Regions from separate parts of the Streptomyces sp. NPDC104226 genome, predicted to be linked through region 2. Evidence: riboswitches for the same ligand, from Rfam matches in the RefSeq annotation. Region 2 holds a riboswitch; the other holds the start of a gene.
What was found. Region 2 has a riboswitch for S-adenosylmethionine ahead of thrC (threonine synthase). Riboswitches for the same ligand answer to the same signal wherever they lie in the genome.
Positions count from the first base shown of each region.

Region 1: linked by a shared signal. The riboswitch ahead of ACZ60J_RS14595 (aminotransferase class V-fold PLP-dependent enzyme) and the one ahead of thrC (threonine synthase) in region 2 are both predicted to bind S-adenosylmethionine.

Region 1 covers NZ_JBVJMS010000004.1:241,610-257,363, reverse strand. The annotation lists gene ctaD (aa3-type cytochrome oxidase subunit I) at 1-1,250, shown strand, start outside; gene ACZ60J_RS14635 (cytochrome c oxidase subunit 4) at 1,247-1,645, shown strand; gene ACZ60J_RS14630 (L,D-transpeptidase) at 1,784-3,031, shown strand; gene ACZ60J_RS14625 (hypothetical protein) at 3,170-3,571, opposite strand; gene ctaE (aa3-type cytochrome oxidase subunit III) at 3,784-4,404, shown strand; gene qcrC (cytochrome bc1 complex diheme cytochrome c subunit) at 4,482-5,291, shown strand; gene qcrA (cytochrome bc1 complex Rieske iron-sulfur subunit) at 5,288-6,346, shown strand; gene qcrB (cytochrome bc1 complex cytochrome b subunit) at 6,343-7,995, shown strand; gene trpD (anthranilate phosphoribosyltransferase) at 8,207-9,271, shown strand; SAM riboswitch class IV at 9,377-9,493, shown strand; gene ACZ60J_RS14595 (aminotransferase class V-fold PLP-dependent enzyme) at 9,745-11,133, shown strand; gene ACZ60J_RS14590 (ferredoxin) at 11,147-11,737, shown strand; gene ACZ60J_RS14585 (Lrp/AsnC family transcriptional regulator) at 11,742-12,023, opposite strand; gene ACZ60J_RS14580 (rhomboid family intramembrane serine protease) at 12,020-12,742, opposite strand; gene ACZ60J_RS14575 (hypothetical protein) at 12,890-13,129, shown strand; gene ACZ60J_RS14570 (NYN domain-containing protein) at 13,169-14,533, shown strand; gene ACZ60J_RS14565 (C40 family peptidase) at 14,793-15,754, shown strand, end outside.
Region 2 covers NZ_JBVJMS010000005.1:102,101-117,854, forward strand. The annotation lists gene ACZ60J_RS16895 (alpha,alpha-trehalose-phosphate synthase (UDP-forming)) at 1-1,214, opposite strand, end outside; gene ACZ60J_RS16900 (glucosyl-3-phosphoglycerate synthase) at 1,312-2,298, opposite strand; SAM riboswitch class I at 2,494-2,652, shown strand; gene thrC (threonine synthase) at 2,670-3,980, shown strand; gene ACZ60J_RS16910 (ubiquitin-like small modifier protein 1) at 4,015-4,293, shown strand; gene ACZ60J_RS16915 (cold-shock protein) at 4,705-4,914, shown strand; gene groL (chaperonin GroEL) at 5,283-6,905, shown strand; gene ACZ60J_RS16925 (phosphoribosylanthranilate isomerase) at 7,098-7,709, shown strand; gene ACZ60J_RS16930 (alanine/glycine:cation symporter family protein) at 7,828-9,288, shown strand; gene ACZ60J_RS16935 (Uma2 family endonuclease) at 9,395-9,997, shown strand; gene ACZ60J_RS16940 (pyridoxal-phosphate dependent enzyme) at 10,048-11,061, opposite strand; gene ACZ60J_RS16945 (GHMP family kinase ATP-binding protein) at 10,982-12,052, opposite strand; gene ACZ60J_RS16950 (Rossmann-like domain-containing protein) at 12,049-12,906, opposite strand; gene ACZ60J_RS16955 (ABC transporter ATP-binding protein) at 12,918-13,955, opposite strand; gene ACZ60J_RS16960 (FecCD family ABC transporter permease) at 13,961-15,061, opposite strand; gene ACZ60J_RS16965 (ABC transporter substrate-binding protein) at 15,051-15,754, opposite strand, start outside.

The DNA.
Region 1 (15,754 bases), on a different contig from region 2:
ACGCCGTCCGGTCGCCGGGCATCGGCGCCGACATGTGGATCATGGGTCTGGCCTTCTCCGGCTTCGGCACGATCCTCGGTTCGGTCAACTTCATCACCACGATCATCTGCATGCGCGCCCCCGGCATGACGATGTTCCGCATGCCGATCTTCACCTGGAACGTGCTGCTGACCGGTGTCCTGGTCCTGCTCGCCTTCCCGGTGCTGGCCGCCGCGCTCTTCGCGCTGGAGGCCGACCGCAAGTTCGGCTCGCACGTGTTCGATGCCGCCAACGGCGGCGCGCTGCTATGGCAACACCTCTTCTGGTTCTTCGGACACCCAGAGGTGTACATCATCGCGCTACCGTTCTTCGGAATCGTTTCCGAGATCATTCCGGTCTTCTCGCGCAAGCCGATGTTCGGTTACATCGGCCTGATCGCCGCGACGATCTCCATCGCCGGCCTTTCGGTGACGGTGTGGGCCCACCACATGTACGTCACCGGCGGTGTACTGCTGCCGTTCTTCTCCTTCATGACGTTCCTCATCGCCGTTCCGACGGGTGTGAAGTTCTTCAACTGGATCGGCACCATGTGGAAGGGCTCGCTGTCCTTCGAGACCCCGATGCTCTGGACGATCGGCTTCCTGGTCACCTTCACCTTCGGTGGTCTGACCGGCGTCATCCTGGCTTCGCCCCCGATGGACTTCCACGTCTCCGACTCGTACTTCGTCGTCGCGCACTTCCACTACGTCGTCTTCGGCACCGTGGTCTTCGCGATGTTCGCCGGCTTCCACTTCTGGTGGCCGAAGTTCACGGGCAAGATGCTGGACGAGCGCCTCGGCAAGATCACCTTCTGGACGCTGTTCATCGGCTTCCACGGCACCTTCCTGGTGCAGCACTGGCTGGGCGCCGAGGGCATGCCGCGTCGTTACGCGGACTACCTCGCGGCGGACGGCTTCACGCTGCTGAACACCATCTCGACGATCAGCTCCTTCCTGCTGGGCCTGTCGATGCTGCCGTTCATGTACAACGTCTGGAAGACGGCGAAGTACGGCAAGAAGATCGAGGTCGACGACCCGTGGGGCTACGGCCGTTCGCTCGAATGGGCGACGTCTTGCCCGCCGCCGCGGCACAACTTCCTCACCCTGCCGAGGATCCGGTCCGAATCCCCGGCATTCGATCTGCACCACCCCGAGATCGCGGCCCTCGACCACCTTGAGGACCACTCCGTGGCCGCCAAGGCCGTCGCTGGTGGCAAGGAGGCCGGCAAGTGAAGATCCAGGGCAGGATGTTCCTGTGGCTCGCCGCCTTCATCCTGATCATGACCGTCGTGTACGGCGTCTGGTCGAAGGAGCCGGTCGGCACCACCGCGCTCGCACTGGCCTTCGGCCTGAGCGCCATGATCGGCTACTACCTGGCCTTCACGGCCGCGCGCGTCGACCAGATGGCCCAGGACAACCTGGAGGCCGACGTCGCCGACGAGGCGGGCGAGCTGGGGTTCTTCTCCCCGCATAGCTGGCAGCCGCTCTCGCTGGCCATCGGTGGCGCCTTCGCCTTCATGGGCGTCATCTTCGGCTGGTGGCTGATGTACTTCTCCGCGCCGCTGATCCTGATCGGTCTGTGGGGCTGGGTGTACGAGTACTACCGCGGCGAGAACCAGAACCAGTAGCCGCACCCGCGCTGCCACCCACGGTGGCGGCCATCGCGTGAGACCAGGGGCCCGGACACCTCCAATGGAGGAGTCCGGGCCCCTCGTTTGCAGTCACCCCGCGCGCCGTAATTGTCAGATCTTCATAGCGTTGGCTCCATGAACCAGTCACCGCGTCTTTGGACCGTTATCGGCTGCTCCCTGCTGGTCGCGTCCCTCGGGGCAGGCGCCACCGCATGCGGGTCGGGCGACGACAACCCGCTGTCCGCCCGCCCCTACGACGCGGGCGACCACGTCGCCCTCAACCACCCCACCGGCAGCCGCCCGGTCGACCCGGACCGGCCCCTGGAGGTCACCGCCAAGAGCGGCGACGGCCGGATCACCGACGTGAGCGCCGTGGACACCCACGGACGCCGCCTGGCGGGCGAGTTGTCCGCCTCCGGCGACCGCTGGCACAGCACCGTCCCGATGGCCGCCGGCGTCCGCTACACCGTCCTCGTGAGCACCGAGGACGAGCGCGGCGCCCCCGGGCAGCGCACGCTCACCTTCGACACCACCCCGGCCCAGAAGGTCCTCAAGGTCGAATTCGGCCCGGACGAGGGCAAGTACGGCGTCGGACAGCCCCTCACGGCCGAACTCAACGAACCCGTCAAGGACAAGGCCGCCCGCGCCGTCATCGAGCGGGGCCTGATCGTCGACGCCCCGCCGGAGGCCGTGGGCGCCTGGCACTGGGTGGACGACAAGAAGCTCCACTACCGGCCCAAGGAGTACTGGCCGGCCAACACCACCGTGTCCGTCCGGAGCAACCTGGAGGGCATCAAGATCTCCGACGACCTGCACGGCGCCGCCTCCAAGCCGCTGAAGCTGGAGATCGGCGACCGCGTGGAGGTCACCACGGACGCCTCCTCGCACTGGCTCACGTTCAAGCGCAACGGGGAAGTGATCAATTCCATCCCGGTGACCACCGGAAAGCCGGGCTTCTCCACCCGCAACGGCGTCAAGGTGGTCCTCGGCAAGCAGTACTACGTCCAGATGCGCGGAGACACCGTGGGCATCGGCGGCAGCGAGTACTACAACCTGCCCGTCTACTACGCGACCCGTGTCACCTGGAGCGGTGAATACGTCCACGCCGCGCCGTGGTCCGTCGGCTCCCAGGGCTACGAGAACGTCAGCCACGGCTGCACCGGCATGAGCACGGGCAACGCCGCCTGGTTCTACGAGAACATCACCGAAGGCGACATCGTCCGCGTCATCAACAGCATCGGCGACGACATGGACACCTTCGGGAACGGCTACGGCGACTGGAACATGGACTGGAAGGACTGGCGCGAGGGCAGCGCCCTCCTCAAGGGCACCCAGGAAGGCCGCAGCCCGGTCGACCAGGCGCGCCTGCGCCCGCAGGTGTAACCACCGGGCCGGGAGCGCCCGGAGAGGCGCGAGGGCCCGGAGGGGCCACAACCGGGGCACGGGTGCCCGTACGGACCGTACGGGCACCCGTGCCCCGGTATACGCCGGTAAGGCGCTGTGCGGGGCTCACAGCCCCCGTTACGCCGCCGGCGAGATCCGCGCGCGCAGCAGACCCGCCAGGGCCTGCGCGAAGTCCACCGGATCAACCGGAAGGGTGACGGCCGAGTCCGCCCGGCTCCACGTGGCCAGCCAGGCGTCCTGCGGACGGCCCATCAGGAGCAGTACGGGCGGGCACTGGAAGATCTCGTCCTTGATCTGCCGGCACACCCCCATGCCCCCGGCCGGAACCGCCTCGCCGTCCAACACGCAGACGTCGATGCCGCCCGCGTCCAGTTCCTTCAGGACGGCCGGCAGCGTCGCGCACTCCAGGAACTCCACCGGCGGCAGGTCTGCGGCCGGCCTGCGCCCGGCCGCCAGCCGCACCTGCTCCCGGGTGCCCGCGTCGTCGCTGTAGACCAGAACCCGCGCAGTCGCCCGCATTTCGTTCCTCCACGTGTCCCGTGAATCACGTTGATGTTGCGCGGGATGCTACTCCGTCCGACCCGCTGTCAACATCGGTTCGCACTGCCTCGCCCGAGGGAAGGCCGGCGGGCGTCCGCAGGGTGATCTGATGGGCCGTTCGGGCCTTGCACACGCCCCTGACACTCCGAACGGCACCCCCCGGGGTGAGGGCGGGATAAGGGACCGACATAATGTCGGTCGTGGCGACAGCAACGACAGTAGATACCGGGCACGCGCACCCGACGGTCAACAGGCCGAACCTCGTCAGCGTGGGAACCATCATCTGGTTGAGTTCCGAGCTGATGTTCTTCGCGGCCCTCTTCGCGATGTACTTCACCCTGCGATCAGTGACAGGCGCCGAGTACTGGACAGAACAGGCCTCGGCCTTGAATCTGCCCTTCTCGGCGACGAACACGACGATCCTGGTGCTTTCCTCGCTCACCTGCCAGCTCGGCGTATTCGCCGCCGAGCGCGGTGACGTGAAGAAGCTCAGGACGTGGTTCATCATCACGTTCGTCATGGGTGCGATCTTCATTGGCGGCCAGGTGTTCGAGTACACCGAGCTGGTCAAGCACGAGGGCATGAGCCTCTCGTCCGGTCCGTACGGCTCGGTCTTCTACCTGACCACCGGCTTCCACGGTCTGCACGTGACGGGCGGTCTCATCGCCTTCCTGCTGGTCCTCGGCCGGACGTACGCGGCCAAGAGGTTCACCCACGAACAGGCCACGTCGGCCATCGTCGTGTCCTACTACTGGCACTTCGTCGATGTCGTCTGGATCGGCCTCTTCGCAACGATCTACCTGATCAAGTAGCGAACACGTCGCCGGGCACGTGCCCGGCACTCCATCCAGACACACCGACGCAGAAGATCCTGACACCGGGGTAATCCGTGAAAAAGCTCTCCGCACGACGACGCCATCCGCTGGCGGCGGTCGTCGTTCTACTCTTCGCGCTGGCGGTTACCGGGGGGCTGTACAGCGCCTTCGCGCCCGCGGGCAATGCGAAGGCCGACGAAACCGTCCAGTCCCTCGCCATCGAGGAGGGCCAGAAGCTCTACGCCGTCGGCTGCGCAAGCTGCCACGGAACCGGCGGTCAGGGTTCCTCTGACGGCCCCAGCCTGGTTGGCGTCGGCTCCGCTGCCGTCGACTTCCAGGTGATGACGGGGCGGATGCCCGCCCAGCAGCCCGGCGCCCAGGTGCCGAAGAAGCCCGTCATCTACACCCAGGCGCAGGCCGACCAGCTCGCCGCGTACATCTCCTCCCTCGGAGCCGGCCCGATCACGCCGACCGAGAAGCAGTACGACCCGGCGGGTGCCGACATCGCGAAGGGTGGCGAGCTGTTCCGCAACAACTGCGCGCAGTGCCACAACTTCACCGGTGAGGGCGGCGCACTGACGAACGGCAAGTACGCCCCCAACCTTGAGGGTGTCGAGCCGAAGCACATCTACGAGGCCATGCTCACCGGCCCGCAGAACATGCCCTCCTTCCCCGACAGCACCATGCCGGAGAAGCAGAAGAAGGACATCATCGCGTACCTCCAGCACGTCAACGGCGAGAAGTCGACCAACCCCGGTGGCCTCAAGCTCGGTGGCCTCGGCCCCGTCTCCGAGGGTCTCTTCGGCTGGATCTTCGGACTGGGTGCGCTGATCGCTGTCGCCGTCTGGGTCGCGGCCCACACCGCTAAGGCCAAGAAGTCATGAGTAGCCAAGACATTCCCGAAGAGAAGCACCTGCCGAGCGAGCAGGGCGACGCGCACCACGGTGCCGTGGCAGTGGCGGACGACCCGTTCGCCGACCCCGGCCTGCCGGTTCACCGGCCTCGGATCCAGGACATCGACGAGCGGGCCGCGAAGCGGTCCGAGCGCACGGTCGCCCTGCTGTTCACGCTGTCGATGCTGGCCACGGTCGCCTTCATCGCCTCGTTCGTGATCCTGCCGGTCGACAAGATCGTCTACATCTTCCCGCTCGGGAAGGTGAGCGCTCTCAACTTCGCCCTGGGCGTCAGCCTCGGCGCGGCCCTCTTCTGCATCGGCGCGGGCGCGGTCCACTGGGCCCGCACCCTGATGTCCGACGTGGAGGTCGCCGCCGAGCGCCACGAGATCGCGGCCCCGCCGGAGGTCAAGGCGCAGGTCATGCAGGACTTCGCGGACGGCGCGCGCGAGTCGGCCATCGGCCGCCGCCCGCTCATCCGCAACACGCTGTTCGGTGCGCTGGCCATGGTGCCGCTCTCCGCCGTCGTGATCCTGCGCGACCTGGGCCCGCTGCCCGAGGACAAGCTGCGCAAGACCATCTGGGCGAAGGGCAAGATGCTCATCAACCAGAACACGATGGAGCCGCTCCGCCCGGAGGACATCGTCGTGGGTTCGCTGACCTTCGCCATGCCGGAAGGCCTGGAGGAGGACGCGCACGACTTCCAGACGCAGATCGCCAAGGCCGCCCTGATGATCGTCCGCATCCAGCCGGAGAACATCAAGGACAAGAAGGAACTGGAGTGGTCCCACGACGGGATCGTGGCCTACTCCAAGATCTGCACCCACGTCGGCTGCCCGATCAGCCTGTACGAGCAGCAGTCGCACCACGTGCTCTGCCCGTGCCACCAGTCCACCTTCGACCTCTCCGACGGCGCCCGAGTCATCTTCGGCCCGGCTGGTCACGCGCTCCCGCAGCTGCGGATCGGCGTCAATGACGAAGGTTTCCTCGAGGCGCTCGGCGACTTCGAAGAGCCCGTCGGTCCCTCTTTCTGGGAGCGCGGATGAGCACTGCCACTACGAATTCATCAGCCGCTTCCGCGGCGGGCAAAGAGCGCAAGGCTCCGGCCGGCGAGCGCGTAGCCGACTGGGCCGACGGCCGGCTGGGCATCTACAGCCTCGCCAAGGCCAACATGCGCAAGATCTTCCCGGACCACTGGTCCTTCATGCTGGGCGAGATCTGCCTCTACAGCTTCATCATCCTCATCCTCACGGGTGTGTACCTGACGCTGTTCTTCCACCCGAGCATGAACGAAGTGCACTACGACGGTTCGTACATCCCCATGCAGGGTGTCGCGATGTCGGAGGCCTTCAAGTCGACCCTGGAAATCAGCTTCGACGTCCGCGGCGGTCTGCTCATCCGGCAGATCCACCACTGGTCGGCGCTGATCTTCATCGCGGCGATGCTCGTGCACATGATGCGCGTGTTCTTCACCGGCGCGTTCCGCAAGCCCCGTGAGGTCAACTGGGTCTTCGGCTTCCTGCTGCTGGTCCTCGGCATGTTCACCGGTTTCACCGGTTACTCCCTGCCGGACGACCTGCTCTCGGGCACCGGTGTCCGCTTCATGGAAGGCGCGATGCTGTCCGTGCCGATCGTGGGCACGTACCTGTCGTTCTTCTTCTTCGGCGGGGAGTTCCCCGGCGGCGACTTCGTGGGCCGGCTCTACTCGGTGCACATCCTGCTGCTGCCCGGCATCATGATGGGCCTGCTGGTGGCCCACCTGATCCTGGTCTTCTACCACAAGCACACCCAGTTCGCGGGTCCCGGCCGGACCGAGAAGAACGTCGTCGGCATGCCGCTGCTGCCGGTCTACATGGCCAAGGCCGGAGGCTTCTTCTTCCTGGTCTTCGGTGTCATCGCGCTGATCGCGGGCATCGCCTCGATCAACCCGATCTGGGCGCTCGGCCCGTACCGCCCGGACCACGTGTCCACCGGTGCGCAGCCCGACTGGTACATGGGCTTCTCCGAGGGCCTGATCCGTGCCATGCCCGGCTGGGAGATCAACCTGTGGGGCCACACCCTGGCCCTGGGCGTCTTCATCCCGTTCACGATCTTCCCGCTGGTCCTGGCCACCATCGCGGTGTACCCGTTCATCGAGTCCTGGGTCACCGGGGACAAGCGCGAGCACCACATCCTGGACCGCCCGCGCAACGCCCCCACGCGTACGGCCTTCGGTGTCGCCTGGCTGACGTGGTACGTCATCCTGCTGATCGCCGGTGGAAACGACATGTTCGCGCAGTACTTCCACCTGTCGATCAACTCGATCACCTGGTTCGCCCGCATCGGCTTCTTCGTCGGTCCGGTCATCGCGTTCATCATCACCAAGCGGATCTGCCTCGGCCTCCAGCGCCGGGACCACGACAAGGTGCTGCACGGTCGCGAGACCGGCGTCATCAAGCGTCTGCCGCACGGTGAGTTCGTCGAGGTCCACGAGCCGCTCTCGCAGGGCAAGCTGCACACGCTCACCTCGCACGAGCAGTACCAGCCGGCCGAGATCGGCGCCACGGTCGACGAGAACGGTGTCGAGCGCAAGGTGACGTCGGTCGAGAAGCTCCGCGCCAAGCTGAGCAAGGGCTACTACGGGGAGAACAACCAGATCCCGAAGCCCACGGTCGAGGAGTACAAGGAGATCCAGAGCGGCCACGGCCACCACTGATCTCCCGCACCACGGCTTCACACGCAACACACGCTTCACGCAGTACGCACCACGCATGACTGCTTGAGGGACTGATTTCGGTCAGTCCTGGTGTCGCCACGGCGAGAGCCCCGTCCAGTGTCTGGACGGGGCTCTTTGCCGTCCCCGGGGCTGGATAGGCTGAAGCCTTCGCATTCGACGTGGAATCCTCGATGAGCAGCAGGAGCGGACCATGAACCTGGTGACCCCGGCAGGCGGCGACAGCGTGGCGGCCCGCGGTTGGCCGGGCGTTCTGGAGGCCCTGCTGACCGGACGTGACCTCGGCGCCGACGACACGGCCTGGGCCATGGACCGGATCATGCGGGGGGAGGCCACCGACGCCCAGATCGCCGGTTTCGCGGTCGCGCTGCGAGCCAAGGGCGAGACCGTCTCCGAGATCAACGGCCTGGTCCGCGCCATGTACGAACACGCCAACCTCATCGAGGTGCCCGGCCGGACGGTGGACATCGTCGGCACCGGGGGCGACGGGGCCAAGACGGTGAACATCTCCACGATGTCGGCGATCGTCGTGGCCGGAACGGGCGCCAAGGTCGTCAAGCACGGCAACCGGGCCTCGTCCTCCGCGAGCGGCTCCTCGGACGTCCTGGAGAAGCTCGGCGTCAACCTCGACCTCACCCCCGCACGGGTCGTGGAGGTGGCCGAGGAAGCCGGGATCACCTTCTGCTTCGCGGTCAAGTTCCACCCCGCGCTGCGGCACGTGGCCCCGGCCCGCCGCGAGCTCGGCATCCGGACCACCTTCAACTTCCTCGGCCCGCTGACCAACCCGGCGAAGGTACGGGCCCAGGCCACCGGCGTGGCCGACGCGCGGGTGGCGCCGATCGTCGCGGGCGTCCTGGCGGAGCGGGGCTCCTCGGCCCTGGTCTTCCGCGGTGACGACGGGCTCGACGAGCTCACCACCACGGCGACCTCCCGGGTCTGGTGGGTCCGCGACGGCGAGGTCAGGGAGCAGGGCTTCGACCCGCGCGACATCGGCATCCCGCTGGTTCCGGTCTCCGCCCTGGCCGGCGCGGACGCCTCGTTCAACGCCGACGTGGCCCGCCGCCTGCTGGCCGGCGAGACCGGCCCGGTCCGCGATGCGGTGCTGCTGAACTCGGCGGCGGCCCTGGTCGCGCTGGACCCGGGTACGGGCACCCTGGAGGAGCAGCTCGCCGCCGGAGTCGCCCGGGCGGCGGAGTCGGTGGACTCGGGCGCGGCCCGTGCCGCACTGGCCCGCTGGGCGGCGGCGAGCAACGCCTGACGGATTCGGTTTCCACGGCTTCCGGCCAAGATCCAGCTTCGACCCCGGTCCGCCATGTGGACCGGGGTCTTGCGTTCGGAAGATCGTGTGGCAGGATGCTCCTCAGGTCACGAGTGACAGCGTTTAGGCCCCGGCTTGCTGTCCGGCAACCCTCCTTCCGTGGCGGGGTGCCCCGGGTGATGACCAGGTCGTAGGCAGTGAGGTCTACGGCAAGCGCGGATCCCTCGAACACCAGGGGTCCTGGTCTTCTGAGGAGCGTTTTCCGTGAGCAAGCGAATGCGATAGGGCGACTCCGCCCCTTCTTCACCCCTCGGAACAGGGTCACTTCCGCGTACCCGCAGCACATGCGCTGCCCACGCCGGCCGATCCGCACTCCGGGGCATTCCCGTACCCCGAACGGCCGCAGCGCCGTAGCCGTGTCGGCGGACGGGCACACCGAAGCCATTCAGACCTGCCTGCCGGGAGATACCGCCATGTCCGCAACCCTGAACGCCGCCGCCACCGCCACCCCCGCCACCGTCGTAGACCCGGCCTGTGCCGAGCCGCTGCCGGTCCTCGGCCGTGACGTCACCGTCCCGCTCGTCACCGGTGGCGAGGTCACCTACGCCGCCCTCGACTACGCGGCCAGCGCCCCCGCGCTGCAGCGGGTCTGGGACGACGTGGCCGCGTACGCCCCGTACTACGGCAGCGTCCACCGCGGCGCCGGCTACCTCTCGCAGCTCTCCACCGACCTCTTCGAGCAGAGCCGGGTCACGGTCGCCGAGTTCCTCGACTGCCGGCCCTCCGACCAGGTGGTCTTCACCCGGTCCACGACCGACTCCCTCAACCTGCTCGCCGCCGTGATCCCGGCCGACTGCCAGGTCTTCGTCTTCGAGACCGAGCACCACGCCTCGCTGCTCCCGTGGACGAACGCGCAGGTCACCTACCTCAACGCCCCCCGCACCCCGGACGAGGCCGTCGCCACCCTGGAGCGGGCCCTGGCCGACCGCGACCCGTACGGCCCGGCCCTGGTCTGCGTCACCGGAGCCTCCAACGTCACCGGCGAGCTGTGGCCCGTCAAGGAGCTCGCCGCAGCCGCGCACGCCCACGGCGCCCGCATCGTCCTGGACGCCGCCCAGCTGGCCCCGCACCACCCCGTCTCGGTCCAGGACCTCGACGTGGACTGGGTCGCCTTCTCGGGACACAAGCTCTACGCCCCCTTCGGCTCGGGCGTGCTCGCCGGCCGCGCGGACTGGCTCCAGGAGGCGGACCCGTACCTCGCCGGCGGCGGCGCCTCCCGCAAGGTGGCCCGCCGGGAGGACGGCGGCGTGGACGTCGAGTGGCACACCACCGCGGCCCGCCACGAGGCCGGCTCCCCGAACGTCATCGGCGTGTACTCCATCGCCTCCGCCTGCAAGGCCCTGAACGAGGCGGGCTTCGAGAACCTCGTCGCCCGCGAGCAGCACCTCGTCGCCAAGGTCCGCGCGGGCCTCGCCGAGGTGCCGGCGGTCCGCGTCCTGTCCCTCTTCGGCGACGACGCCCCCCGGGTCGGCGTCATCTCCTTCGTCGTCGACGGCTGGAACAGCTCGCACTTCGCCGCCGCGCTCTCCGCCGAGTACGGCATCGGCGTCCGCGACGGCCTGTTCTGCGCCCACCCGCTGGTCCGCACCCTCCTCGGCAGTGAGCCGCAGGCCCAGGGCGAGTGCGGAGCCCCGGAGGCGGCCCCGGGCGAGCGGTCCCTGAACGCGATCCGCGTCAGCTTCGGCGCCGGCACCCCCGACGAGCACGTGGAGCGCTTCGTCCGCGCCGTCAAGGAGCTCGTCGCGGACGGCGCCAAGTGGCAGTACCGCACCGAAGAGGGCCGCTGCGTCCCGGCCGTCTGACAGGCTGCGGGGCATGACGTACTGGGATCCGATACCGGCCGTGCGGGCGGCGGAGGCCGGGCCGCTGCCCGCTCCGGACGGCGGTACCTGGGTGCCCGACCCGAAGCACCGCCTGTTCTGGAACCCCCGACCCGACCGGTGGTCGGAGTGCGACTGGCGCAACGTGCCGGGGCCGTTCTACGGAGCGGGCACCGACAACTGCTGGATGGGTCGGCTGATCGCACCCGACAACGTGCTCTACGACGACGACTGGGGCGCGGAGTTCGTCTACCGCCAGCCCCGGAACCCCGTGGAAACCCTCGCAGTACTGGGCGCCGCCGCTCAGGATCCGATGGTGGGTTACGCCCAGGACGGTGACGACCACTGGACTCCGGAGCTGATCCGCGGGTGGTGGCGCGACCGGGCCCGCGTGCGGGAGTGGGCCGTGGCCCTGGACCGGCAGTGGTCGGTCTCTTCCCGCGAGGACGAGCGCGAGGCCGCGGGCGGCGCCCGCGCGTATGTCGCCCACATCGACGGGGACCTCGCCGGCTACCTGCGCGGGTACCTGTTCTGGCTCCAGGAGCACCGCCCCGCCCGGGCGGGCGAGGCGTTGCCGGGGCTCTGAAGGGCTACGCGTCGAGGCCGATCGCGAAGGCGGCTTCCAGGTCGTGCTGGGAGTAGGTGCGGAACGCCACGTGGGTGTCCGTCGCCTCCACGCCCGGGATCTTGCTGATGCGGCCGGGGATGATGTCGGCCAGGTCCTCGTGCCGGGCCACCCGGACCATCGCGATGAGGTCGTACGTACCCGTGACCGAGTAGACCTCGCTGACGCTGTCCAGCGCGGCGATGGCCTCGGCGATCTCGGGGATCCGGTCCACGCTGGTCTTGATGAGCACGAGTGCGGTGATCACGGTTGGCTGTCTCCCTCGCCGACTGTCACTGGTCGACCCACTCTAGTCCCACCCCGGTAGCGGACCCATGCGTACAGGAAGCCCACCGAGAAGCCCACGACGTGGGCCAGATAGGCGACTCCGGGACCGCTCGCCGCGCGGTGCGCCGCCAGCCACTGGAGCCCGAACCAGAACATCAGCACGATCCACGCGGGGAAGCGCAGCGGCAGGAAGAACAGGAACGGGAACAGGCTCGTCACCCGCGCCTTGGGGAACAGGTACAGGAAGGCTCCCAGGACCGCGGAGATCGCCCCGGAGGCCCCCACCAGGGTCTGGTCGGAGGAGACGTAGGCCGCCGCGTACGCAGCCAGGGCCAGGTAGCCCGTGCAGACGTAGAAGCAGAGGAACCAGGCCCGGCCCATGCGCCGCTCCGTCATCGCGCCGAAGACGTAGAGGAAGAGCATGTTGCCCAGCAGGTGCAGCCAGCTCCCGTGCACGAACAGGGCCGTGAGGGGGGTGAGTGCCGCCCGCCCCGAGCCGGTGAAGAGCTCGTCCGGGACCACGCCCCAGCGCCGGAAGTACGCCGTGCCCGTGGCCAGGAGCTGATCGCCCGTCCCGTAGACCGGGTTCAGCCCCGATGCAGGGCTCAGGACGAACACCACGCAGCAGCCGGCGATCAGCGCGTGCGTGACCACCGGGCCCCGGGCGGCCTCGCGTACGGCCTGCCACCTTACGATCATGCGAACGAGCATGACCCAGCCGGGCCCACCAGCGAGTGCGGCAGGCCGTAGGGTTACGAGCTACGCACGCACGCGCGCGCCGTCCGTGACGACACGGGAGGGTGTCGTGCTTGCGCCATGTGAGCGATAGAAGGAGAGAGCGGCCTGATGACGGTTCCCCTGCCGACCGACACCACCCGGTGGCGCTGCACCCTGTGCGGCAACCTCACCCGCTTCGACGTCACCCGTTCGTCGAAGGTCGTGGAGTACGTCCACCTGGACCTCGCCGGGGAGCCCAAGGTCGAGGAGCGCGAGGTGGTCAATGAGACCATCGAGTCGGTGCGCTGCCGCTGGTGCAACGCGGTGGACCAGATCGAGCTGGTCGACAGGCCGGGCGCGGACTCCTAAGGAGCCCCGCCCACAGGTGAACGACGGTAGGGGTGACGGATTGTGGAGCCAGCAAGCGGCGCTGAGCCGGCCGACGCGGCCGGCGACGCCGCGGAGGTCCTCGACCGCCCGCTGCCGGAAGGCGTGCGGCGCCGGGTCGTTGCGCTCGTCTCGGACGCCTTCGGCGGGCTGACGGTCGCGGACCTCCCGGCGCAGCTGCGCCAGTACGCCCGTTTCACCCCGACCCGGCGCGCCAAGTTCGCGGGCAACGCCATGGCCACGGCCGTGGAGAGCGACCCCGTCTTCCGCAGCCGGGTCGCCGAGAAGCTCCGCGAGGCGCAGGCCGACCTGGCCTCCGCGCTGGAGTCGGGCGCCCCGCCGGCCGCCGCCGATCCGCTGGACGTGGCGGCGGCCGCGTACGTGCTGCGGCCGGCCGGCTGGGTCAAGCTGGTCGCCGCCGCGGGCGAGGAGGCGCAGCGCGCCGACGCCGAGCGCGTCGACGAGGAGGCCCGCCGCGAGATGGAGCGGCTCCGCGAGGAGCTGGCCCACGTACGGGAACTGCAGCGCACCGGCGTCGACCAGGTTCGGGCCGAGCTGGACGCGGCGCGCAAGGAAGCGGAATCGCTTCAGCGCAAGCTGCGCAGTGCCCTCAGCGACGTCAAGCGGGGCGACGCGGCCCTGCGCAAGATCAACGCGGAGGTCGACGGCATCCGGGCCGAGGCAGCCGCCCAGGTGACCACCGCCGAGAGCGAGACCCGGCGGCTCAAGTCCCGCCTCGCGGAGGTGGAATCGGCGCTGGAGACCTCGCGCCGGGCCACCCGTGAGGGGCGCAGCATCGAGGACATGAGGCTGCGGCTGCTGCTGGACACCGTGCTGGACGCGGCCGCGGGACTGCGCCGGGAGCTCGCGCTGCCGCCGGTCTCCACGCGGCCCGCCGACACCGTGGAGGCCGTGGAACCGGGCCGGATGACCCCGAAGGACATCGCGGCGCGCGCCCTGTCGGAGACCGACCCGGCGCTGCTGGACCAGCTGCTGGCGCTGCCCCAGGCCCATCTGGTGGTCGACGGCTACAACGTCACCAAGACCGGCTACCCGACGATGCCGCTGGAGAAGCAGCGGCTGCGGCTGCTGGGCGGGCTGTCGATGCTCGCCGCGCAGACGGGCGCCGAGATGACCTGTGTCTTCGACGGGGCGGAACTGGCGGCCCCGGTGCTGCTCGCGCCGCCGCGCGGGGTGCGGGTGCTGTTCTCCAAGGCAGGGGTGACGGCGGACGAGCTGATCCGCCAGCTGGTGCGCGCCGAACCGGCGGGCCGTCCGGTGGTCGTGGTCTCCACGGACCGGGAGGTCGCCGACGGGGTGGCCAAGGCGGGTGCGCGGCCGGTGGCGTCCGCCTTGCTGCTGAAGCGGCTTTCGCGCGTTTCGTAACTGCTGGGCCCAATGCCGGAATTGACGGGCCCTCGCGGGAACGTAGGGTCAAGTCACCGACACGGAGCGTGCGCTGTAGGTAAAGAACCTGGTCGGACAGCGATTTTTTTGCCGACAGGATTTGAACTGATCACAGAAGGGTCACTAGGGTCAGCTCAAACCTTCGTGCGGTAGTTCACTCATTCGGGGTGGCAGCGAAGGTGTCGCCGAGCTGTTTCTCGCGTCATTCGGCGGCTCTAGGAAGAAGGAGCTCGCCTTCGTGGCGTCCCACCGTCGACCCAAGCAGCCGACCCGCATGCGCACGACCGTGCTCGGCGTCACCGCGGCAGCCGCCGTGGTCCTCTCGGGGCAGGCCGCCAACGCCGCCCCCGCCAAGCCGAGCAAGGACGAGGTCAAGGCCAAGGTCGACGCCCTCTACGAAGAGGCGGAGCAGGCCACCGAGAAGTTCAACGGGGCCAAGGAGCGCCAGGACAAGCTCGAGACCGAGATCGGTCAGCTCCAGGACCAGGTCGCCCGCGGCCAGGAAGACCTCAACGCGCTGCGCGGCACGCTCGGTTCGATGGCCAGCGCCCAGTACCGCAGCGGTGGCATCGACCAGTCGCTCGCGCTCTTCCTCTCGGCGGACCCGGACAACTACCTCGACAAGGCCTCCACCCTGGAGCAGCTGAGCGGTCAGCAGGTCGAAGCGGTCCAGAAGATCCAGGCCAAGCAGCGCACCCTCGCGCAGCAGCGCCAGGAGGCCGCCGGCAAGCTCACCGACCTCGACGCCACCCGCAAGGAGCTCGGCGAGAAGAAGAAGGCTTCCGCGGACAAGCTCGCCGAGGCCCAGGCCCTCCTGAACTCGCTGACCGCCCAGGAGCGGCAGGCGATCAAGGACGAGGACTCCCGCGCCAGCCGCGGCGCCGGCGACCGCGTCCCCGACCTCGGCAACGTGAAGCCCTCCGGCCGGGCGGGCGCGGCCCTCGCCGCCGCCAAGACCAAGATCGGCAGCGCGTACATATCGGGTCACGAAGGCCCCAACACGTTCGACTGCTCGGGCCTGACCCAGTGGGCGTACAAGCAGGCCAACGTGTCGATCTCGCGCACCACCTTCACGCAGATCAACGACGGCACCCGGATCGGCAGGAGCCAGCTCCAGCCCGGCGACCTGGTGTTCTTCTACGGCGACCTGCACCACGTCGGCCTGTACGCGGGCGGCAACACGGTGCTGCACGCCTCGAA
Region 2 (15,754 bases):
AGCGCGTCCGCGCGGAGCTCCTCGTACGCCCCCGCCCCGGTGGAGAGCACCAGCACGCACCCCGCCTCCGAGACCACCGGGATCTCCTTCGCGACGAGGTTCATGCCGTCCCGCACGGGATTGACCAGCGCCACGTCCGCCAGCCGGTACACCGCCAGGGACCGCGCGAAGTCGTCCTCGACGGAGACGAGCACCGGCTGCCAGCCGGCCGTGCCGAACTCCGCGTTGATCTCCGCCGCCAGCTCCCGCACCGACTGCGTGTACTCCCGGTAGACGGCCAGGTCCTGCCGGGAGGGGTAGGCGGAGGCCAGGTGGACGACCCGCTCCCGCCATTCGGGGTGGGTGAGCAGGAGCTCCCGGTACGCGAGGAGCCCGCGCAGGATGTTCTTCGACAGCTCCGTGCGGTCCACCCGGGCGATCGTCTTCAGCCCGCCGATCTCCGCCCGCAGCGCCGCCAGCTTGTCGTCGACCTCCTGCCGGTGCGCGAGCGCGCGCAGCTCGTCGCCGTCGACGCCCAGGGGGTACGGGGTCACCTGCGTGAGCCGGGCCGGCCCGCGCTCGCCGTCGACCGCTGCGCTGCCGAGGAAGTTGTCCGCCCACTCCCGGGTGTGGAAGCCGAGGCGGTCCGCCCCGAGCATCCCGCGGAGCAGCTGGTCGCGGATGTCGTCCGGCAGCATGCGCAGGAACTCCGGCGCCGCCCACGGCGTGTGCGTGAAGTGCCCGATCCGCAGGTCGGGGCGGAGCTCCCGGAGCATTCCGGGGGCCAGCGCCAGGTGGTAGTCCTGGATCAGGACCACCGCGCCCTCGGCGGCCTCCTCGGCCAGCGCCGCCGCGAAGGCCTCGTTGTACGCGACGTACGAAGCCCAGCGCCGCCGGAACTCCGCGTCGAAGACCGGCTCGCGCGGGATCTCGTACAGGTGGTGGTGGAGGAACCACAGCACCGAGTTCGCGATGCCGTTGTAGGCGCCGTCGTAGACCTCCGGGTCGATCGGCAGCATCCGTACGCCCGGCTCGCGGACCCCGCGCCGTACCGCCTCCCGGTCCGCGTCCGACAGCGCCGCGCAGATCCACAGCGCGTCCGGCTGCTCGGCGAGGGCGGTGGAGAGGCCGGAGACGAGGCCGCCCCCGCCGCGGCGGGCACTGAGCGTGCCGTCCGCGGCGAGGGCGTACGAGAGGGGGCCGCGATTCGCGGCGACGAGCACCTGGGAAGCCATGCGGCGAACCTAGCCCGCCCCGCCTCCGGTCAAACGTCGGCGCCTGCGCGTCCGCCGGACCGAGAGGAAGACCACACCACCGGGTGCCGCGGGGCGCTCATGCCACGCGGCGGTGTGCGTACTCCTCGATGTCCCGCATCGGCGGCCGCTCCTCGGTGTCCACGGCGTAGGTGTGCGGTACGAAGCCCTCCGGGCCGCGCTCGAACTGCGTCAGCTCGGGGCGTACGAGGTGGCCGCGCGAGAGCCGCACCTGCGCCGTGCGGTAGATCGCGGCGGCCATCCGGCCCAGGGCCTGGCCGTCCTGGTGCCGGTGCAGCCGTACGCCGACGTCCACCTGGGCCAGCGCGTCCAGTCCGGCCGTGTGCAGGGCGTCCACCAGCAGGCCCAGCTCGACCCCGTAGCCCACCGGGAACGGCAGCCGTTCCAGCAGCTCGCGCCGTACGGCGTACTCCCCGCCGAGCGGCTGGACGAAGCCGGCCAGCAGCGGCCAGTGGAGGTTGAGGAGGGGGCGGGCCACCAGCTCCGTGACCCGGCCGCCCTGGCCGTGCCCCCTGGCGGAGGGCGTGGAGGCCGGGTCGCCGAACTCCTGGCCAAGGGGGCGGTCGTACATCGCCTTGACGAACCGCACGTCCGGATCGGTGAGCAGCGGGCCGACGATCCCCGAGACGAAGGTGGCCGAGAAATCGCGCAGGTCGGCGTCGACGAAGCAGACGATGTCACCGGTGGTGGCCAGCAGCGAGCGCCACAGCACCTCGCCCTTGCCGGGCACGGCCGGCATCCGCGGCAGCACCTCGTCGCGGTGCACCACCCGGGCCCCGGCCTTGGCCGCGACCTCCGCGGTGCGGTCCGTGGAGCCCGAGTCGATCACGACGAGCTCGTCGACCAGGGGCACCGGCAGACCCTCGATCAGATCGCGCCGGATCACCTCGACGATCTCGCCGACCGTCGCCTCCTCGTTCAGCGCCGGCAACACCACGCTCACCGTGGTCCCCGCTGCCCGCTTGGCGGAAAGCAGCTGGCCGAGCGGTCGGTCGGCGGCGGACCAGGAGCGGTCTGCCAGCCAGCGCTCCACCTCTTCCAGCACCTTCAGCACTCCCTGGTTCTTCACTGTCGTTCACGGGTTTGGACCGAAATGTGATCCATCTCGCGGTTCGGACGGCTGTCTCAACCACCCGGGCCTTCGGTTACAGTCTTGAACAACGCGATGGCCCACCGCATGCCGGGGGGCCCGCGTACAAACGCACCGGCGCGCCACAGAGCGCGTGTGCCGGTGCCATACCGCTCATCCAGAGGGGCAGAGGGACACGGCCCGTTGAAGCCCCGGCAACCCTCCAGTCGGTTCTCGCGATCGCGCATACCAGCGCCGCCAGCGAGGTCCCCGGCTAGGGAAGGTGCCAATTCCGTCTCATGGCGAAGTGCGCCATGGGGAAGATGAGGAGAAAGGGCCTCCCAGTCATGGCTGCACAGTCTGTCGCAACCTCTGCCGAAACCGTTGAAAGCATCGCTTCCGGTACTCCTGTCGATCTCGGTCCCGCCACCGGCCTTTCCTGTCGTGAGTGCGGTACCCGCTTCGAGCTCGGCCCGATCTTCGCCTGCGCCGAGTGCTTCGGCCCGCTCGAAGTCGCCTACGAGCTCCCCCTGGGCGACCCGGAAGCGCTGCGCGCCGCCATCGAGGCCGGCCCGAACAACATCTGGCGCTACGCGCCGCTGCTGCCCGTCCCGGCGGACGTTGCCTCCAAGCCGAGCCTGAACCCCGGCTTCACCAAGCTCGTGGACGCGGCCAACCTGGCCAAGGAGCTCGGCGTCACCGGCAAGCTGTACGTCAAGGACGACTCCGGCAACCCGACGCACTCCTTCAAGGACCGCGTCGTGGCCATCGCCGTCGAGGCGGCCCGCGCCTTCGGCTTCACCACCCTCTCCTGCTCCTCCACCGGCAACCTGGCCGGCGCCGTCGGCGCCGCGGCCGCCCGCGCCGGCTTCCGCTCCTGCGTGTTCATCCCGCACGACCTGGAGCAGGGCAAGGTCGTCATGGCCGGTGTCTACGGTGGCGACCTGGTCGGCATCGAGGGCAACTACGACGACGTCAACCGCTTCTGCTCCGAGCTCATCGGCGACCCGCTGGGCGAGGGCTGGGGCTTCGTCAACGTCAACCTGCGCCCGTACTACGGCGAGGGCTCCAAGACCCTGGCGTACGAGATCTGCGAGCAGCTCGGCTGGCAGCTGCCCGACCAGATCGTCATCCCGATCGCGTCCGGCTCGCAGCTCACGAAGATCGACAAGGGTCTGCAGGAGCTGATCAAGCTCGGCCTCGTCGAGGACAAGCCGTACAAGATCTTCGGTGCCCAGGCCGAGGGCTGCTCGCCCGTCTCGACCGCCTTCAAGGCCGGTCACGAGGTGGTCCGCCCGCAGAAGCCGAACACCATCGCCAAGTCGCTGGCCATCGGCAACCCGGCGGACGGCCCGTACGTCCTGGACATCGCGCGCCGCACCGGCGGCTTCGTCGAGGACGTCAACGACGAGCAGGTCGTCGAGGCCATCAAGATCCTCGCGCAGACCGAGGGCATCTTCGCCGAGACCGCGGGCGGCGTGACCGTCGGCGTGACGAAGAAGCTCATCGAGAACGGTCAGCTCGACCCCTCGCTCACCACCGTGATCCTGAACACCGGTGACGGGCTCAAGACCCTGGAGGCGGTGGCCGCCGACAGCGGCCAGACCGCCACCATCCGCCCGAGCCTGGACGCGTTCCGCGCCGCCGGCCTGGCCTGATCCTCCTCCTGCACACCGGAAAGGCAGTAGCGCCATGAGCGTCAACGTCCGCATCCCCACCATCCTGCGCACCTACACCGGCGGCCAGGCCGAGGTCTCCGCCGAGGGCGCGACCCTCGAGGAGGTCATCCAGTCCCTGGAGGCGAGCCACCCCGGCATCGCCGCGCGCGTCCTGGACGACCAGGGCAAGCTGCGCCGCTTCGTCAACGTGTACGTGAACGACGACGACGTGCGCTTCGAGGGCGGGCTGCAGACGTCCACTCCGGACGGTGCCGGCGTTTCGATCATCCCCGCCGTCGCGGGCGGCTGCTGAGGCCCTCGGAGCCCCGTAGCGCTCCGCACGTCGCGGAAACCGAGTTGCCCCCTCCGTTACCAAACGGAGGGGGCAATTCTGCTTGGTTGGGCGCGGTAGAGTTGGGGAAGTCCCCTCCGCTGTTCTTGCCCGCCGCATATGAGCGGGTCGCGTGAGGGTTGACATTGAGTCAACATGCAAGTGCGCTATGGGTCGTTGGTGGTGTTTGTCCGGCCCGAGTTGCCCTGGAATATTCCTGGTTTTCACCCTATTTCAATCTTTTGCCGTGTCCAGAATTCTCGTCGGAATGACCTGTTGCAGACAGCAGCGGTGCGGATACATTCAGCCCCGGTCGAGGCGTTCCGGCGCAAGTTCTGACCCGGGACCGCGAAGTGCGGTCCTGCGCAAGGGCCAGTAATAGGGGAGTTAGGCATGGCTCAGGGCACCGTCAAGTGGTTCAACGCGGAGAAGGGCTACGGCTTCATCGCGGTCGACGGTGGTGCGGATGTGTTCGTCCACTACAGCGCCATCCAGATGGACGGGTACCGCACCCTTGAAGAGGGTCAGCGGGTCGAATTCGAGATCTCGCAGGGCCAGAAGGGTCCGCAGGCGGACATGGTCAAGCTCGCCCCCGTCGGCTAGTCCGGGCGCGATCGACCACCGACACGTACGCGGCCACGCACGGCGGCCGCGCACGACGGCACAACGGCATCTGTACGAGGGGCCCACATCCTGGACACGGGATGCGGGCCCCTCGTGCGTGAGGGCTCCGGGGCCCTTGCGGTGTCCGGGTGTTCATCCCGGGTTGCCCGAAGCCGCTTGCACTCGGGGGGGCCGAGTGCTAATCATTGGCGTTAGCACTCTCCGAGTGAGAGTGCTACTAAACGAGGACCGGGTCGGTGAGGCCCGCAGGGTCCGGCGGGAAGAAACCGCCGGGCACGCAGGCCGTCCGTCGCGGGCGCGGGCGCGGTCCGGGAGCAATCCACCGCTGTCCGGGAGGACCACTTCAGATGGCCAAGATCATTGCGTTCGACGAGGAGGCCCGCCGCGGCCTCGAGCGTGGGATGAACCAGCTCGCCGACGCCGTCAAGGTCACCCTTGGCCCCAAGGGTCGCAACGTCGTCCTTGAGAAGAAGTGGGGCGCCCCCACGATCACCAACGATGGTGTCTCCATCGCCAAGGAGATCGAGCTCGAGGACCCGTACGAGAAGATCGGCGCCGAGCTGGTCAAGGAAGTCGCCAAGAAGACGGACGACGTCGCCGGCGACGGTACGACCACCGCCACCGTCCTCGCCCAGGCGCTCGTCCGCGAGGGCCTGCGCAACGTGGCCGCCGGTGCGAACCCGATGGCCCTCAAGCGCGGTATCGAGAAGGCCGTCGAGGCCGTCTCCGCCGCCCTGCTGGCGCAGGCCAAGGACGTCGAGACCAAGGAGCAGATCGCTTCGACGGCCTCCATCTCCGCCGCCGACACCCAGATCGGCGAGCTCATCGCCGAGGCCATGGACAAGGTCGGCAAGGAAGGCGTCATCACGGTCGAGGAGTCGCAGACCTTCGGCCTGGAGCTCGAGCTCACCGAGGGCATGCGCTTCGACAAGGGCTACATCTCGGCGTACTTCGCCACCGACATGGAGCGCATGGAGTCGTCCCTCGACGACCCGTACATCCTGATCGTCAACTCCAAGATCGGCTCGGTCAAGGACCTGCTGCCGCTCCTGGAGAAGGTCATGCAGTCCGGCAAGCCGCTGCTGATCATCGCCGAGGACGTCGAGGGCGAGGCGCTCTCCACCCTCGTCGTCAACAAGATCCGCGGCACCTTCAAGTCCGTCGCCGTCAAGGCCCCGGGCTTCGGTGACCGTCGCAAGGCCATGCTCGGCGACATCGCCATCCTCACGGGCGGCACGGTCATCTCCGAGGAGGTCGGCCTCAAGCTCGAGAACGCCGGTCTCGACCTGCTCGGCCGCGCCCGCAAGGTCGTCATCACCAAGGACGAGACCACCATCGTCGACGGTGCCGGTGACAGCGACCAGGTCCAGGGTCGCGTCAACCAGATCCGCGCCGAGATCGAGAACTCCGACTCGGACTACGACCGCGAGAAGCTGCAGGAGCGCCTGGCGAAGCTCGCCGGCGGTGTTGCGGTCATCAAGGCCGGCGCCGCGACCGAGGTCGAGCTCAAGGAGCGCAAGCACCGCATCGAGGACGCCGTTCGCAACGCGAAGGCGGCCGTCGAAGAGGGCATCGTCGCCGGTGGCGGCGTGGCCCTGCTGCAGGCCTCCTCGGTCTTCGAGAAGCTCGAGCTCACCGGCGACGAGGCGACCGGCGCCAACGCCGTCAAGCTCGCGCTGGAGGCCCCGCTCAAGCAGATCGCCGTCAACGGTGGTCTCGAGGGTGGCGTCGTCGTGGAGAAGGTCCGCAACCTGGCCGTCGGCCACGGCCTGAACGCCGCGACCGGCGAGTACGTCGACATGATCGCCGAGGGCATCATCGACCCGGCGAAGGTCACCCGCTCCGCGCTGCAGAACGCGGCGTCGATCGCGGCCCTCTTCCTCACCACCGAGGCCGTCATCGCCGACAAGCCCGAGAAGGCCGGCGCCGCTGCCGGCGGCGGCATGCCGGGCGGCGACATGGACTTCTGATCCACCCCGGGCTCCGGCCCGACGGTAGATCGGCTGTTCGCACCACGTACCGAGGGCGGCACCCTCTCCTCACGGAGGGGGTGCCGCCCTCGGGCGTTCGCGCGGGCCGCGGGGCCGTCTCTTTCGGACCGTGCCGTGTCCGGCCCCTGGGGCGGGCCGCACCGGCCGCCCGAGCTTTGGTTGACTGCAGGTATGACTGATGTGTTCGTCAAGATCTGCGGGCTCAAGACCGCGCACGACGTCGAGGTCGCCGTGGCCGCCGGAGCCGATGCCGTCGGCTTCGTGTTCGCGCCCGGCAGTCCCCGTACGGTCGATGCCGCGACGGCGCGGGCGCTGGTCGCCGGGGTGCCGGACGGGGTGCTGACCGTGGGGGTGTTCCGGGGGCAGTCCGTCGCCGAGGTGCGGCGGTTCGCGCAGGAGAGCGGCGTACGGGGCGTGCAGCTGCACGGCGAGGAGGGCCCGGAGGAGTTCGCGGCGCTGCGCGCCGAGGGGCGCACCCTGCTGCGGGCGACGGCGCAGCACGTGGAGCGCTGCGGGGAGTACGGGGAGGACCTGCTGCTCCTCGACGCCCCGGACCCCGGCTCCGGCAAGCCGTGGAACTGGGGCTCGGCGGAGTTCACCGCGCCCGCGGGCCGCTGGCTCCTGGCGGGCGGGCTGACTCCGGCCAACGTGGGCGAGGCCCTCGACGTCACCGGGGCGTGGGGGGTGGACGTCTCCAGCGGCGTGGAGAGCGAGCGCGGGATCAAGTCCCCGGACCTCATCCGCGCCTTCATCGCGGCGGCGCGGGGCGTCCAGCGGCCGTGAGGGGCGTCCAGCTGTGGTGAGGAGGGGGCGAAGGGCGGGCGGTGAGGGCCTTCCGTCCCTTCGGCGACGGACGTAGGTCCCTGTCCGCGGGCCTTCCGCCCCGGGGAGACTTCGCATCATGGACACTCTGGATTCGGTGATCGTCAACGTCAACGATCACCTCTGGACCTACCTGCTGATTCCGCTGGTGGTCGGTGCGGGCCTGTACTTCACGGTCCGCTCCCGGGGTGTGCAGCTGCGCCTGCTTCCGGAGATGTTCCGGGTGCTGAAGGAGAAGACCCCGCCGCGCGCCGACGGCCGCAAGCAGGTCTCCTCCTTCGGCGCCTTCACGATCTCGGCCGCCGCGCGCGTCGGTACCGGCAACATCGCCGGTGTCGCCGCCGCCATCACCCTGGGCGGCGCCGGCGCCGTCTTCTGGATGTGGATGATGGCGCTGATCGGCGCGGCCTCCGCCTTCGTGGAATCGGCCCTCGCCCAGCTCTACAAGGTGCGCAACGCCGGCGGCGCCTACCGGGGCGGCCCCGCGTACTACATGCAGCGTGCGCTCGGCAAACGCTGGCTCGGAGTGCTCTTCGCGGTGACGATCACCGTCACCTTCGGCTTCGTCTTCAACGCCGTACAGGCCAACACCATCACCGCCGTGGCCGCAGGCTCGCTCGCCGACGCGGACGGGTCGAACTGGTTCGGCCCCTCCCTCGGCGTGCTGCTGGCCGCACTGCTGGGCCTGGCCGTCTTCGGCGGGGTCAAGCGGCTCTCGTCCGTCACCACGGTCCTGGTCCCGGTCATGGCGATCGTCTACCTGCTGCTCGGCGCGGCGGTGGTCCTCCTCAACATCACCGAGTTCCCCCGGGTCATCGCGGACATCGTCGGCGGGGCCTTCGGCTTCCGCGAGCTGGCGGCCGGCGGCGTCGGCGCGGCGATCCAGCAGGGCATCCGGCGCGGCATGTTCTCCAACGAGGCGGGCCTCGGCTCCGCCCCGAACGCGGGCGCCGCCGCCGAGGTCTCGCACCCGGTCAAGCAGGGCCTCGTACAGTCCCTCGGCGTCTTCTTCGACACCCTCCTCGTCTGCACGATGACGGCCTTCATCGTCCTCGTGACCAACCCGGAGCTGTCCGGCCGCCAGGGGGCGGACCTGACGCAGACCGCGCTCAGCGACACGCTGGGCGGGTGGGCGGGCCACCTGCTCACCGGCGTCGTCTTCATGCTCGCCTTCAGCAGCATGATCGGGAACTACTACTACGGCGAGACCAACATCCAGTTCATCACCCGCAAGCGGTGGGTCCTGCCCGGGTACCGGGTGCTGGTCCTGTCGGCGGTCGTGCTGGGCTCGCTCGGCTCGGTGTCGGTCGTCTGGAACCTGGCGGACGTGTTCATGGGCCTCATGGCCCTGATCAACCTGGCCGCGATCATCCCGCTGTCGGCCATCGCCTTCCGCCTCCTGGACGACTACCTCGCCCAGCGCCGGGCGGGCCTGGAGCCGGTCTTCACCCGCGACCGCATGCCGGACCTCAAGGGCATCCAGTGCTGGGACCCGATCCGCACGACGGTCCCGTCCTCCCAGGCCCCGGAACGGGTGTAGCGGGGGTTTTCGTACCCCGATCGTGGGACGTTGAACGAAGCGGCCGCATGCCGTGAAACCGTCGGTCTACGCTCGCTGGCATATGCCGAGCGAGAGGAAGCCCGCGATGGCCGCAGCCATGGTCGAGCCCGGCCCGAACGCCGACGGCCGCACGTGGGAGTACCTCCTGCAGAGCTGGCGTGACCTGGACGTGCCGGAGGGCTGGCGCGCGGAGATCGACCGAGGGCAGATCACCTTGGGGCCTCCGCCCCACCGCCACCACAACGGAATCGCGGCCAAGGTGCATCGTGCCCTGTACGGGGTGGTGCCGCCCGAGTGGGGTGTCTACCAGATGCTCGGCATCCACATCTCGGCGCTGGGCAAGCTCTACGTGCCCGACCTGGTGGTCGCCCCGTCCGCGCTGGTCGAGGCCGTGGAAGCCGATGTCTCCGATCCCGTCGACGCGGCCGACGCTCTGCTCGTCGTCGAGGTCACCTCCAAGAGCAATGCCGAGGACGACCGCAAGAAGAAGCTCTGGGCCTACGCCCACGCCCCCGTCCCGGTCTACCTCCTCATCGACCGGTTCGACGAGCACGGCCCCACGGTCACCCTGTTCACCGAACCCCAGAACGGCGCCTACAAGCACGCCGCCCGCGTGGCCTTCGGTGACGAGCTGAGCCTCCCCGAGCCCTTCGTGCTGGTGCTCGACACGGGGAGTTTCCCGCACTGATCCGCTAGCCCCCAGAAGCGCGTCCGAAGCCCTGACCGCCCGAGCGCAGTTCACGCGGGGGCGCGGTTCCAGGGCATCCGTGACCATGGCAGGGACAGGGCGCTGCGGTCGGTCACCTCGTGCGGGGTGAGGGCGGCGATCGGGGTGGCCTCGTGGTGCCTCGCGTAGACGGTGTCGACGTAGCGGTGGCCGGTGTCGGGGGCGATGAAGAGGACCGTGCGGTGCGGCGAGCGCTCGCGCTCGTGGCGCGCCGCGAGGTAGCCGGCGCCGGTGGACAGCCCGGCGAAGACCGCGTGCCGGCGCAGCAGGTCGACGCTGCCGGCGAGGGCGGCCTCGAAGGAGACCCAGTGCAGGGTGTCGTAGAGCTCGTGCGCGACGTTCCCGAAGGGGATGGAGCTGCCGATCCCGGCGATGATCATCTCGGGGTCGCAGACGTGCTCGGAGCCGAAGGTGACGCTGCCGTACGGCTGGACGCCGACGAGTTCGACGTCGGCCCGTCCCGGGGCCGTTCCCCCGGCGTCCTCGCGGAGGTAGCGGGTGAGGGCGCCGGTGGAGGCGCCCGATCCGACCCCGCCGACGAGGGTGAGCGCCTGCGTGCCGGTGGCCTCGCGGATCCGGTCGGCGACGGCCCGGTAGCCGAGGTAGTGGACGTCGTCGTGGTACTGGCGCATCCAGTGGTACTCGGGGTGTGCGGCGAGGATCTCGTGGATCCGCTCGACGCGCCGCTTCTGGTCGAGCTTCAGGTCGCTGCACGGTTCCATCTGCTCCAGCGTCGCCCCGAGGACGGCCAGTTGGGTCCGCAGCACGTGGTCCACCGTGGACGAGCCGACGATGTGGCAGTGCAGGCCGTACCGGTGACAGGCCAGGGCCAGGGCGTACGCGTAGATGCCGCTGGAGCTGTCCAGCAGGGTGTCCCCGCGGCGTACGGCGCCGGTGTCGAGCAGGTGGCGCACCGCCGCGAGGGCGGAGACCACCTTCATCGTTTCAAAGCGCAGGCAGACGAGCCGGTCGTCGAGGCGTATCAGGTCCGGCCGGCCGATCGACTCCGTGATGTGCTGGTCCATGCTGTGCTGGTGCACGGTGGGGGATCTCCTTCGCAGGGGTGGTGCCGGTCGTGAAGGTGCGGGTGGCGGGGATGCCGTGGGCGTCCAGGGCGTGCAGGCAGCCGCGGACGCGGCGGCGCAGCCCGGGTGCGGCCGGGTCGAAGAGCACGCCCGCCACCGCACCGCTGTGCGCGATCTGTACGCCGACCGCCCCGACGCGGCGGGCGAGCACGGTCAGGGCTTCGAACTCCGGGTGTCCGAGGACCTGCTGCCCGCGCCGTGCGCTGGCGGTGGCGACCGCGCCGAGCAGCTGCGCGCTGCCGGTGGCCACGGCCCGGCGCAGCAGCGCGCGCAGCCGCTCGTAGGCGCGTACGTCGCCTTCGGCCGCGTCGGCCGGGTCGGCCGTCGGCAGGGACAGGGTGTCGACGGGTGCGCCCCCGCCGAGGGTGCAGCCGACGACGACCAGCGGCGGCAGGGCCGGGCCGAGGACCTCCAGGACCCGGCCCTCCCGCTGGGCGAACAGCACCGGCGGGCCGTCCAGCATCAGCGGATCGGAGGCGAGTTCGGCGCGTACGGCCAGTCCTGCGACCGTCGGTGGTTCCAGCCGCAGCCCGTACGAGTCCGCGACCGCGCGCACGGCTGCGATGACGTCGCTGCTGGAGCTGCCCATGCCCAGGCCGACCGGTATCCCGCCGGTGAGCCGCAACTCCCCGCCGCAGGGCGGCTGCCCGGTCCGCCGCGCGCACTCCGCGGCCGTGAGGATGGCGGCCCGCGCGGCCTTCGTACGGTCGGCCGGTACGACGGTGAGCGCCGCCGGCTCCGTACCGGGGCGGCGGAGGAACGCGGCGCTGCTGCCGGGGCCCGCCATGGGGAGGGTGACCAGCCCGGCGCACCGGCGCCCGGCGGCGTCGAGGAAGACGCCCTGGAGGATCTCGCCGTGGTGGCAGGGGGCCTGCCCGGCACCGGACGGAGCCGGGAGGGCGGAGACGGTGGTGGCCGCGCCGGGGATCACGCGCCGCCCGCCGTCCGGTAGCGGTACAGGACCGTCTCCTCGGCGCTGAACTGGGAGAAGGGGAAGGGCTCCGCGGACAGGGCGGTCACCCCGGAGCCGAGGAAGGCGCGGGCGACGGCGCTGCCGGTCTGGGCGTAGACGACCAGCGGGATGCCGCGGGAGCGGCAGCGCTCCAGGATGGTGTCGAAGGTGCCGTTGCTCAGGGTCATGCCGGTGGCGACGACGGCCCGTGCGCGCTCCAGCACCTCGTGCATGTCGTCGGTGACGGGGTCGCCCCACTGGGTGGCCTTGAGGTTGAGGTCGCACGGCAGCGGCCGGCCGCCGCGCGCGCGGATCGCCGCCACCAGCGGGTTGACGACGCCGATGAGGCCGACCTCGGCGCCCTCCTCGATGTCCAGCAGCCCGGCGATGGCGGCGTCGCGGGCCGTGGCGCGGAGCTCAGGGGTGCCGGCGGGGAGGGTGACGGGTTCGGCGTCTCCGGCGTCGGCGGCCGCGCGGTGGGGGCGGGTCTCGGAGAGGTAGGCGTCGAGGGCGGCGATGCGCAGGGGGCGCGGGGCCTCGCGCAGCAGGGCGTCGAGCGGGGTGCCGGAGGAGTCGCGGCAGATCGCCGGGTCGATCTCGCCGGCCTCGAACGCGCAGCCGCCGAAGGAGCCGCCGAGGCGGACCAGGACGTACTGGTTGAGGTAGGTGGTGTCGCCGCCGGCCAGGCGGGTGCCGTGGTGGATCCAGAAGACGCTGGTCGCGACGAGCGAGGAGGGCGACGGGCCGTACGCACCGGCCAGGACGGCCTCGACGAGCGCGTCGACCGAGGCGGAGGGGGCGGGGGCGGTGGTGGTGGTCGGGGGCGGGGTCATGGGGTTCCCTTTCACGGAGCGGGTTGGGGGCCCGTTGCAGGCGTCATGGCCGGAGCCGGAGCCGGAGCTGGAGCTGGAGCCGGAGCTGGAGCCGGTGTCGGGGCCGGAATCGAAGCCGGTGCTGGTGCTGGTGCTGACGTTGGTGTCGTTGTCGGCGTCTGGGGCGCGGCCGGTGTTGGTGTCGTGGCCGGGGCCGGGGCCGGAGCTGGTGCCGGTGTTGTGGGCAGTGCGGTTGTTGTGGCCGTCACCGCCGGCGGCGCCGGGGTGGTGAGGGGGCCGTGGTAGCTGAGTTGTGGGTGGCCGTGGGGGTTGGTGGTGAGTTCGGCGTCGACCTCGAAGACCTCGGCGAGCCGTTGCGCCGTCAGGACGGTGGCCGGCGGGCCGGAGGCGATCAGGCGGCCGTGGTGCAGGAGCAGCAGCCGGTCGCAGTACCGGGCGGCGAGGGACAGGTCGTGCAGGGCGACCAGGACCGTCTGCCCGGTGCCGGACAGCAGCTCCATCAGCTCCAGCTGGTGTTTGACGTCGAGGTGGTTGGTGGGTTCGTCGAGCAGCAGTCCGGACGGCTGCTGGGCCAGCGCGCGGGCGAGGTGGGTGCGTTGCCGCTCCCCGCCCGACAGCGCCTTCCACGGCCGGCCGGCGAGCGCGGTGAGCCCTACGCGTTCCAGCGCGGCGGCGACCACGGCCCGGTCGGCGGCGTCCGGCCCGCGCCAGCGGTCGCGGTACGGGGTCCGCCCCAGGCCGACGATGTCGGCGACCCGGAGGTCGCTGTCCGCGCCCGCGTCCTGTGCGACGAAGGCGACGTGCCGGGCGGTCCGGCGCGCACTCCAGCCGCGGACGGACTCCCCGTCGTACCGGACCACGCCCGCGTCGGGGGCCCGCAGCCCGGCCAGGCAGCGCAGCAGCGAGGACTTGCCCGAGCCGTTGGGGCCGAGCAGTCCGACGGTCTCGCCGGGGGCGATGTCCGCGCTGACGTCCCGTACGACCGGCGTGCCCGCCACCGACCAGCTCACTGCATCGGCGGTGATCCGTACGGCAGTCACGGAGCCCACGGCACTCACAGCTCCCCCCGCTTGCGCAGGACCAGCAGGAAGATGGGTACGCCGAGCAGTGCGGTGATCACGCCGACGGGCACCTCGCGGGGCCCGAAGGCGACCCGTGCCAGCGCGTCCGTCCACACCAGGAACACCGCGCCCGCGAGGGCCGCGTACGGGAGCAGTACCCGGTGCAGCGGCCCGACGAGGAACCGCACCCCGTGCGGGACGATCAGCCCGACGAAGCCGATGGCGCCGACGGTGGCCACCGCCACCGCGGTGAGCGCGGCGGTGACCACGAGCAGCAGCATCCGCGTGTGCCGGACGTCGATGCCGAGGGACGCGGCGGTGTCGGTGCCGAAGGCGAGCCCGTCGAGGGCGTTCGAGCAGAGCCAGGCCGCCGCGAGTCCCAGCGGGGTGACGACCGCGCAGACGGCGACCGTGTTCCAGCGGGCCGGTGCCATCGAGCCCAGGAGCCAGTGGGTGACGGCCCGGGTGGTGTCGGCGTCCGCCGAGGCCATCAGCACGAGCGAGGTCAGGGCGGTGAAGAGTTGCCCGATGACGACGCCGGTCAGGACGATGCGTACGGAGTCCAGCCCGGTGCGCCGCAGGAGCAGCAGGAGCAGCCCGAAGGAGAGCAGCGCTCCGGCGAGGGCTCCGCCGGTGACGCCGAGGGTGCTCGCGCCGATCCCGAGGACGACCACGGTGACGGCTCCGGCGGAGGCGCCCGAGGAGACGCCGAGCAGGTAGGGGTCGGCGAGGGCGTTGCGGGTGACCGCCTGGAGCACCGCTCCGCACACGGCGAGCGAGGCGCCGACGAGGGCGGCCATCAGCACGCGCGGCAGCCGCAGGTCCCAGACGAGCGAGTCGAGCAACGGGGGCAACGGCTCCACGTCCAGGCCGAGTCGGGCGCCGAAGACGCGGGCGAGGCCGGTCCAGCCCACGTCGGCGGCGCCGATGCGTACGGCCGCGGCGACCGAGGCCGCCAGGACGGCCGCGCCGAGGAGGGCGAGCCCCGCCCCGGCAGCGGCGGACCGGCGGGGGGCCGGAACCTCCGGAGCGAGCGGGCCGGCGGTCACCGGGGCGGCGGCCATGGCGTCGGCGGCCACCGTGTCAGCGGACATACCCGAGGTCCTTCATGCCGGCTGCCAGGAGCCCCAGGGCGTGTACGGAGCGCACCGAGGGGTCCAGTTCGATGCCGGGCACTTCGAGGATCCTGCCGTCGCGCACCGCGGCGAGCTTGGACACGACCGGGTGCTGGTTCATGGTGGTGCGCTTCTCGGCGGCGCTGTCGCCGGGCCGGCCGCGCTCGGACAGGTCGCCGATCACGATGAAGTCCGGGTTGCGCCGGGCGACTTCCTCCCAGGAGACCTCCGGCCAGTCCTCGTCGACGTCGTCGAAGGCGTTCTTCGCGCCGACGATCCGGCTCATCTCGCTGGGCAGGCCGGTCCTGCCCGCCACGTACGGCATGCCGTTGAAGACGGAGTAGAGGTAGACCACGGTCGGCCGGTCGGCGCCCCCGGTACCTCCGCTGCCCCCGGCGGCCTTCGACGCGTTCTCCCCGGCCTTGGCGACGGCGGCGCGCTGGTCGGCGGCGAGTTTCGCCGCCCGTTCGCCGACGCCGAAGACCGTGCCGAGGTTCTCGTAGTCGGAGAAGAGGAGCTCGAAGGGGGTGCGGCCGGCCGGGTTCTGCCCGGGGCAGTCCACGGCGCTGACGAAGGTCGGGACCTTGAGGGCGTCGAGCTCCTCGCGGGTGCCGGCCCGGTCCTTGGTGAAGAGGTCGGCGGAGCCGCCGATGACGAAGTCGGGGGTGGCGG